2 linked regions of the Syntrophobacter fumaroxidans MPOB genome follow. The main gene of each other region encodes a partner of the protein of the gene in region 2 in a complex. Links are inferred from orthologs where the notes say so. Each region holds a gene or a part of one and is shown on either strand. Other genes may lie near its edges.

The links. The genes of interacting proteins can lie anywhere in the genome.
Region 1: the proteins of fabF (region 2) and acpP are in contact, whole or in part, in a solved structure (PDB 6OKG), measured with the Escherichia coli proteins. The link is inferred for Syntrophobacter fumaroxidans MPOB from one-to-one orthologs.

The regions. Positions count from the first base shown.
Region 1 is NC_008554.1:4,225,646-4,228,539, reverse strand. It holds acpP (acyl carrier protein), read right to left. Parts: upstream 1,624-2,894; coding sequence 1,378-1,623; downstream 1-1,377. Other genes in the region: SFUM_RS17860 (NUDIX hydrolase), read right to left, coding at 2,824-2,894; SFUM_RS22075 (TetR/AcrR family transcriptional regulator), read right to left, coding at 1,589-2,563; SFUM_RS23615 (hypothetical protein), read left to right, coding at 893-1,117; mraZ (division/cell wall cluster transcriptional repressor MraZ), read right to left, coding at 45-506; rsmH (16S rRNA (cytosine(1402)-N(4))-methyltransferase RsmH), read right to left, coding at 1-38. UniProt on the Escherichia coli protein: Carrier of the growing fatty acid chain in fatty acid biosynthesis.
Region 2 is NC_008554.1:1,709,099-1,713,294, reverse strand. What follows is about bases 662-3,491. They hold fabF (beta-ketoacyl-ACP synthase II), read right to left. Parts: upstream 2,790-3,491; coding sequence 1,533-2,789; downstream 662-1,532. Other genes in these bases: fabG (3-oxoacyl-[acyl-carrier-protein] reductase), read right to left, coding at 2,873-3,491; rpiB (ribose 5-phosphate isomerase B), read right to left, coding at 1,051-1,491; glyA (serine hydroxymethyltransferase), read right to left, coding at 662-794. Also shown: more of glyA, read right to left, coding at 1-661; more of fabG, read right to left, coding at 3,492-3,616; SFUM_RS07140 (electron transfer flavoprotein subunit alpha), read right to left, coding at 4,130-4,196. UniProt on the Escherichia coli protein: Involved in the type II fatty acid elongation cycle. Catalyzes the elongation of a wide range of acyl-ACP by the addition of two carbons from malonyl-ACP to an acyl acceptor.

The sequences.
Region 1 (2,894 bases), 2.5 Mb from region 2 along the record:
ATGACCGGTATGTGTTCGAGAGCGGGCCCGGGTTCCATGATCTTCTACAACCCGGTGCCGGCCATGAATTCCATGATTTTCTGGTAACTGTCTTTGTCGAGCTTGATGTGGGCGTCCCACGTCGATTTGTTCCAGATCTCGAAATTGGTGAGCACGCCCGCCAGGAGCACATCCTGGGTAAGGTTCGCCTCCTCCCTCAGAAAAGGCGGAATCAGGATTCTGCCCTGATTGTCGAACTCGCATTCCTCCGCGCTCGAAATGAAATAACGCATAAAGGCGCGATGCTCCGGCTGGACCTGGGAGAACTCTCTCGCCTTGTTTTCGATCTTCTCCCACTCCTCCGGGGGATAGGCCAGGAGGCATTCTCCCATGCGAGTGATGACCAGAGCGTCCGTATAGTGATTTTGCAGCACTTCCCGGAATTTCGTAGGAATCCGCAGTCGCCCCTTGGCATCCAGGCGGTGGATCGATTGTCCCCTGAAATATGGCTTACCCAAAATGCCCACATTTCACCTCATCTTCCCACAATTTCCCACATTGAGCCTATTTATCACCGTAAATTTTGCTTTGTCAAATTCAAACTGCGCGAAAAAACACTTTTTTAAAAAAATTTCACCTGATTAACGCGCCTGGAAGGATCCTTGATTCGTGACATTGTTTTTCGTTCGGGGCCGGATATCCGATCGGAGCCGCACGTCAAGCCGCCCTAAAGGAGCCAAGCATATGGCCTCGAGGGATTTTCATTGCGGTTTCGCGAATGGATGTGTTAGAGAAAAAGGTGAGTGATGGGATGCCTTCCGGGGTATTCCATAGGACTCGAAAGCCTCTGCTTCAACCCTGTAAGGCCTTCCCTCCAAACAGCAGAGGCTTTTTCGTTGGAAAGGATCGTTCCATGCAGGCGGACGACGAAAAAATACTCAGAATGGCCAAGGAAATCATCGTGAAGTTCATCGAGCTCGGCAGGGTATCTCCGGGAAATTTCGATGAACACTTCAGGAGTGTTTTCTGGACGTTGAAAGACACCGTCATCAACGCCCAGTTGACCGGCATGGAAGAGAACGTCCTGAAAGGCGACCGCCCCGCACCCGCAGCTGAACCTCCGGAAGAGGATTCCTAACACCGAGGTGCGTTCGGGATTACTCAACACCTGCCCGGCGGGAGGCGACGCGGGCGGGGATAAACCCGCCCCTTGTACGGACCGACGGGCTGGTCAGCATACAAGGGGGCGCGCTGTCTCCGGCAAGCTTTGGCGGCCGACCGCGGGCGGTCTTGCGCAAACGATGAAAAAGCCCCGCCCGGTCTTCCCAACAGAATCGAGAAAACCGGACGGGGCCATACGAGTTTCACGCGACTCGGCACGAAGAATGAAGAGCGGGATCAAGCCGCCTTGTTCTTCGCCAGGTAATCGAAAATATCCTTCACGGTGCGAATGCTCTCGGCATCCTCGTCGGGAATCTCGACATCGAAAGCTTCTTCCAGCGCCATGACCAGCTCGACCACGTCCAGCGAATCGGCGCCCAGATCGTCCACCACGTTGGCCTCAGGAGTGATGATTTCCTTGTCGACGCCCAGTTGGTTTGCGATGATGTCAACGATCTTGACCTGCATTGCAGCTACATCCATCTTTGTCTCCTTCTTTCGTTAGATTGACCCGCTTCTTCACAAACCCGTAAAAGAGAACTTCAATGACTCCGGGCAATTCTTCCACCAGTGAGTAGGAACAGTCCCGCGCAAGCCATTTTTGAATGACGCCGTGGACAAATCCCATGACCCCGTAAAAGACGGTCTGAAAATCCACTTCCTTGAGAATGCCCTGCTGACTGGCTTCATAGGTTTTTTTCTTCAGTGCATGGATGCGACGCATGACCTTCTTGAAATAAAGGTCTTGGACGTGTTCGCCGAAATCGAGCCGCTCCTGGGCGATGAGCCTGTACAGGTGCTGGTTGCGGTCGAAGAACGCAAAATAGACCCGCAGGTACTTGGCGATCATGGTGAGCACGTCGTCCTGGCCGTCCAGGACCGCCGTCGCATTCCTTTCCAGTTCGGCCAGGCGCAGCTTGACCAGTTCGTTGAACAGGGTCTCCTTGTTGGCGAAGTAACGGTAAAGGGTCCCCTTCCCGACGCCTGCCTGGTCGGCAATTTCGTCGACCGTGGCAAGGTGAAACCCCTTTTCGGAAAACACCTCGAGCGCCGCGTCGAGGATCTTTTCCTTGGTGGACTGCTTGTGGACCGCCCGGTGAACGTCTTCCGATTCGCCGTCGACCACGGCTTTTTCGATCAAGGTCGAATAGAACAGGTCCGCATCGATGTTTCTCTTCCGAGCGATTCCAGAGAGCGCAACCATCAGTCGCGAAATGGAGAAGCCGGCCGGCAGCATGCCCTGTCTGAGCGCATTGCGAGCGGATTGGAAGCACCCGGCGAGGTCGTCGAGCACCTCGGCGCCGGGCCTGTGCGCGGGCAGGCTCGTTTCAAGGGCGCGCATCAGGGCCTCGAGGTTATCCGGTTCCTGAATGAGCGTCCGCAGGAAGACCTGCTTGAGCTGCTGTCGGGATTCATGCGTCACGCGATCGAGTCGCCTCCTCTCTGACGGACTGGTCAGTCATAAACCACAGAGCGCAGACAAAGTCAAGCGGGATATCCACTGGAAAAAAAGAAAGAAACGGCTGAACGGCAGGACCCGGACCGTTTGCGGCGTGAGTGCCGGCCGACGGCCGCAGGCGTTTGTCTCGATCGTCGACGGCGCATCGCACCGGTTCTTCCCCCGGGCGCTCTCGACTTCGCCGGGCAGGACAATTCACCGGGATTCATGGTGAAGCAACTGCATCAGAGGAAGGTGTCGTAGATGGGAGCGCGCGCGCCGCCGGTCCGGGCGAACGCCCTCCTGATGACATTTT
Region 2 (4,196 bases):
GCCGCAATAACGTGCATCAGCGGGCCGCCTTGGATACCGGGAAAGATCTGGCTGTCGAGAAGCCTGGTGTAATTCGAATGGGAAAGGATCAGTCCTCCCCGGGGTCCCCTGAGCGTCTTGTGCGTGGTGGAAGTCACGAAGTCGGCGTGCGGCACCGGGCTGGGATGAAGACCGGAGCAGACGAGGCCTGCGATGTGGGCCATGTCGACCATGAGGTACGCGGCGATTTCCTTGGCGATTTGCCCGAAGCGGGCAAAATCGATGATGCGCGGATAAGCGCTGGCTCCCGCAATGATCAGCTTGGGGCGGTGCTCGCGCGCCAGTCGCGCGACCTGGTCGAAGTCGATCTGTTCGGTGTCTTTCCGGACGCCGTACGACACGACGTTATAGAGTTTGCCCGAGAAGCTTACAGGGCTTCCGTGCGTGAGATGACCTCCCTGACGAAGGTCCATGCCGAGAACGGTATCGCCGGGCTGGAGGACGGCGAAGAATATGGCCATATTGGCCTGGGAACCGGAATGAGGCTGCACGTTCGCATATTCCGCGTCGAAGAGTTTCTTGGCTCTTTCCTGCGCCAGTCTTTCGGCCATGTCCACGAACTCGCAGCCGCCGTAATATCGCTTTCCGGGGTAACCTTCCGCGTATTTGTTCGTCAGGACTGAGCCCTGAGCTTCACGAACCGCCTCGCTGACGAAATTCTCGGAAGCGATGAGCTCCAACTTGCCGCGCTGTCTCTTTTCCTCCTCACAGATCACATCGGCAATTTCAGGATCGATGCGTTCGAGCGTGGACATGATCTTCCCTTCCCTGTGATGAATCCTATATAAATTTCAAGCCCTTAAGGTTGAGCGCAAGGCAATGGGGCAACCCTGCTGCGAAAGGTGACGAAAATGGTCCGGACAAGCGTGTTAAATGTAACCTTGAACCGTCCCGCGGCATAGAGGGGCGCAAAGGTTTTTGCCCACATCGACCGGGGTTCCCGCTCCCACGCCGTCGCCCGCAGTCCGCCGCCGCGGCGCGGGAGGGACGGAGGCCGAAGAGGTGCCGGTATCAGGCATCGACCAGGCGGTCGATCAGCTCGATCCGCCGCTGATGGCGTCCGCCCTCGAAGGGCTCCCGAAGCCAGACGTCCACAATCTGCAAGGCCATGTCCAATCCCGTGAACCGGCCTCCCATGCACAGAACGTTGCTGTCGTTGTGACGCCGGCTCATGATGGCCCCGTATGGCTCGTACGCCAGGACCGCCCGGATGCCGGAGACGCGATTCGCGGTCATGTTCATGCCGATGCCGCTCCCGCAGACCAGAATCCCGCGGTCGGCCTCACCCCTGGCGACCGCCCGGGCCACTTTCATTGCATAGTGGGGGTAATCCACCGATTCGAGGCTGTTCGTTCCGGCGTCCACCACCTCGTGACCGAGAGTCCCAAGGTGCGCGACGATCTTCTCCTTCAATTCGAAACCGCCGTGATCGCATCCCACCATTATCTTCATGACCCAAGCCTCTCCCGTGCCGGCTGATCCGAACGCCGACTTCATTTTCCGGTCCATCTGCGGAAAACCAGGGTGCCGTTGGTCCCGCCGAATCCGAACGAATTCGACATGGCCACTTCGATGTGTCCCGGCCTCGCCTGGTTGGGCACGTAGTCGAGATCGCAGTCGGGGTCCGGATTTTCGTAATTGATGGTGGGCGGCATGATCTGCCGTTCCAGTGTGAGCGCCGTGTAGGCGGCCTCCACTCCCCCGGCGGCGCCCAGCAGGTGCCCGGTCATGGATTTGGTCGAGCTGACCGCCAACTTCGAGGCATGCGCTTCGAAAATGGTCTTGATGGCCTGCGTCTCATACTTGTCGTTGAGGTCGGTGGAGGTGCCGTGGGCGTTGATGTAATCGACCGCCGAGGGCTCGATGCCCGCGTCGTCCAGGGCCATCTGCATGCAACGCGCCGCTCCTTCGCCGTTGGGTGCGGGCGCGGCCATGTGAAAAGCGTCCCCCGTGGCCCCGAAACCGATGACCTCGGCATAAATTCGGGCGCCCCGCGCCAACGCCATTTCCAGCTCCTGCAGGATGAGCACCGCGGAACCTTCGCCCAGCACGAAACCGTCGCGGTCGCGATCGAACGGGCGGGAGGCTTTCTCCGGCTCGTCGTTGCGCGTCGAGAGGGCGCGCATGGCGTTGAACCCTGCGACGCACAGGGAGGTTACGGTGGACTCGACTCCGCCGGTGATCATGATGTCGGAGATCCCGGACCGGACCATGTGAAAAGCCTCTCCCACGGCATGAGTGCCGGCGGCGCAGGCGGTCTGGATGGACAGGTTGGGGCCCTTGGCCCCGTGATAGATGGAGATCAAACCGGGAGCCATATTGCCGATGAGCATCGGAATGAAGAAGGGGCTGACCTTTCTCGGCCCCAGGTCCAGAAGGACCTTGTGGGACTCCTCCAGCGTCAGCAGTCCCCCCAGCCCGCAACCCATGACCACCCCGGCACGATGAGCAAGCTCAGGGGGAATTTCAAACCCGCCGTCTTCAAAGGCGAGCCGGGAGGCTCCCAGGCAGAGCTTGAGAAAAGGATCCATCTTGCGGAGCTCTTTCTTGGGGATGAAGTCTTCCGGATGAAAATTCTTCACCTCTCCGGCGATTCTGGTCGCGTAGGCGCTTGCGTCGAAACCGGTAATCGCCCGGATCCCGGACTTCCCCTGGATGAGGTTCGTCCAGTTCTCTTCGATCCCCACACCCAGGGGTGACACAAGGCCGATTCCGGTGATCACCACGCGTCGATTCTTCCTCGATTCCATTTCCTTCTTCTCCATGACTTATAGCGGGGCAAACGATCCGAACCGCGTGCGAGCGGGTCCTTTCTCAAAAGGAGCTTTGCGCATCAGCCCATAAACATTCCACCGTTGACGTGAATGACCTGCCCGGTGATATATCCGGCCGCCTCGGATGCCAGAAAAACCACGGCGGCCGCGATGTCCTCGGGCGTGCCGCAGCGTCCGGCGGGTATCTGCTGAAGCAGGCTTTGCCTGGCCGTCTCGGGCAATGCCAGCGTCATGTCGGTTTCGATGAAGCCGGGAGCCACCGCGTTGACGGTAATGTTTCTCGACACCAGTTCGCGGGCGATGGACCGCGTGAATCCGATCAGCCCGGCTTTGGCGGCGGAGTAGTTGCATTGGCCGGCGTTGCCGATCACACCGACCACGGAGGTTACATTCACGATCCGGCCGTATCTCTGCCGCAGCATCTGCTTGACGACCGCCTGAGTGCACAGGAATGCCCCCCGGAGGTTGGTGTCCAGTACTTCATCCCACTCCGAAGCCTTCATGAGAACGAGCAGGTTGTCGCGGGCGATCCCCGCGTTGTTGACCAGGACATCCACTCTGCCGTAGGTCTTGATGATTTCCTTGAACGCTTCCTTGACCGAATCCGCGTCCGCGATATTGAAACGGTGCAGGTGGGCGGAACCTCCCCGGGCGGCGACCGCGGCCGCCGTCTCTTCGGCGGGTCCGGGGCTGGCGTTATAGTTGACGATGATGTCATATCCCGGTCGAGCCAGCGCCACGGCAATGCCCCTGCCGATTCCCCTGCTCGCGCCGGTCACGACGGCAACGCGCTTTTCGCTCATTCCTGTACCCTCTCCAATCGATATGGGTTCGCATAACCGGCGGCCGGTGCATCGCGGCCGGGCCCACATCGGCCGGGCCGCCCTGTAAAACCTTCCCGAGGCCGCGCCGATCGTTTCAACATCTCCCGGAACGTCCGGGAGGAGCATGCGGGTGCCTCTCCCCGCTCACCGTTTTCGGGAACTGAGCTTCCGGAACCCGAACCGACTTTCAATAGCATGCATGCGATTCGGGGTCAAACCTACACTTTTCACATCACCCCCGAGCACGGGGAGAACTGGATCTCTCCCTGCGGTCGAGATGACACTGTAAGCCATCACTTCCGTCAGCGCGGGGAGGTCGCGCCTCTGTACGTAATGGAACCCGGCCGCCCGCTATGACCTCCGAGCGCGGGGAGGACGGTCACCCTGAAAAAGCAAGGCGCCTATTTCGCGCCTATCACCTCCGCACGCGGCGAGGACGGACCGGAGATCGATCGGCATTACCGAAGTCCAGGGAACCTCGGCGAAGGGACGCTAGCTGCTTTCCCCTCGTTCGGTCCTTATCCGCTTGATGAACTCGGGAACGAATTCGAAAAGATCG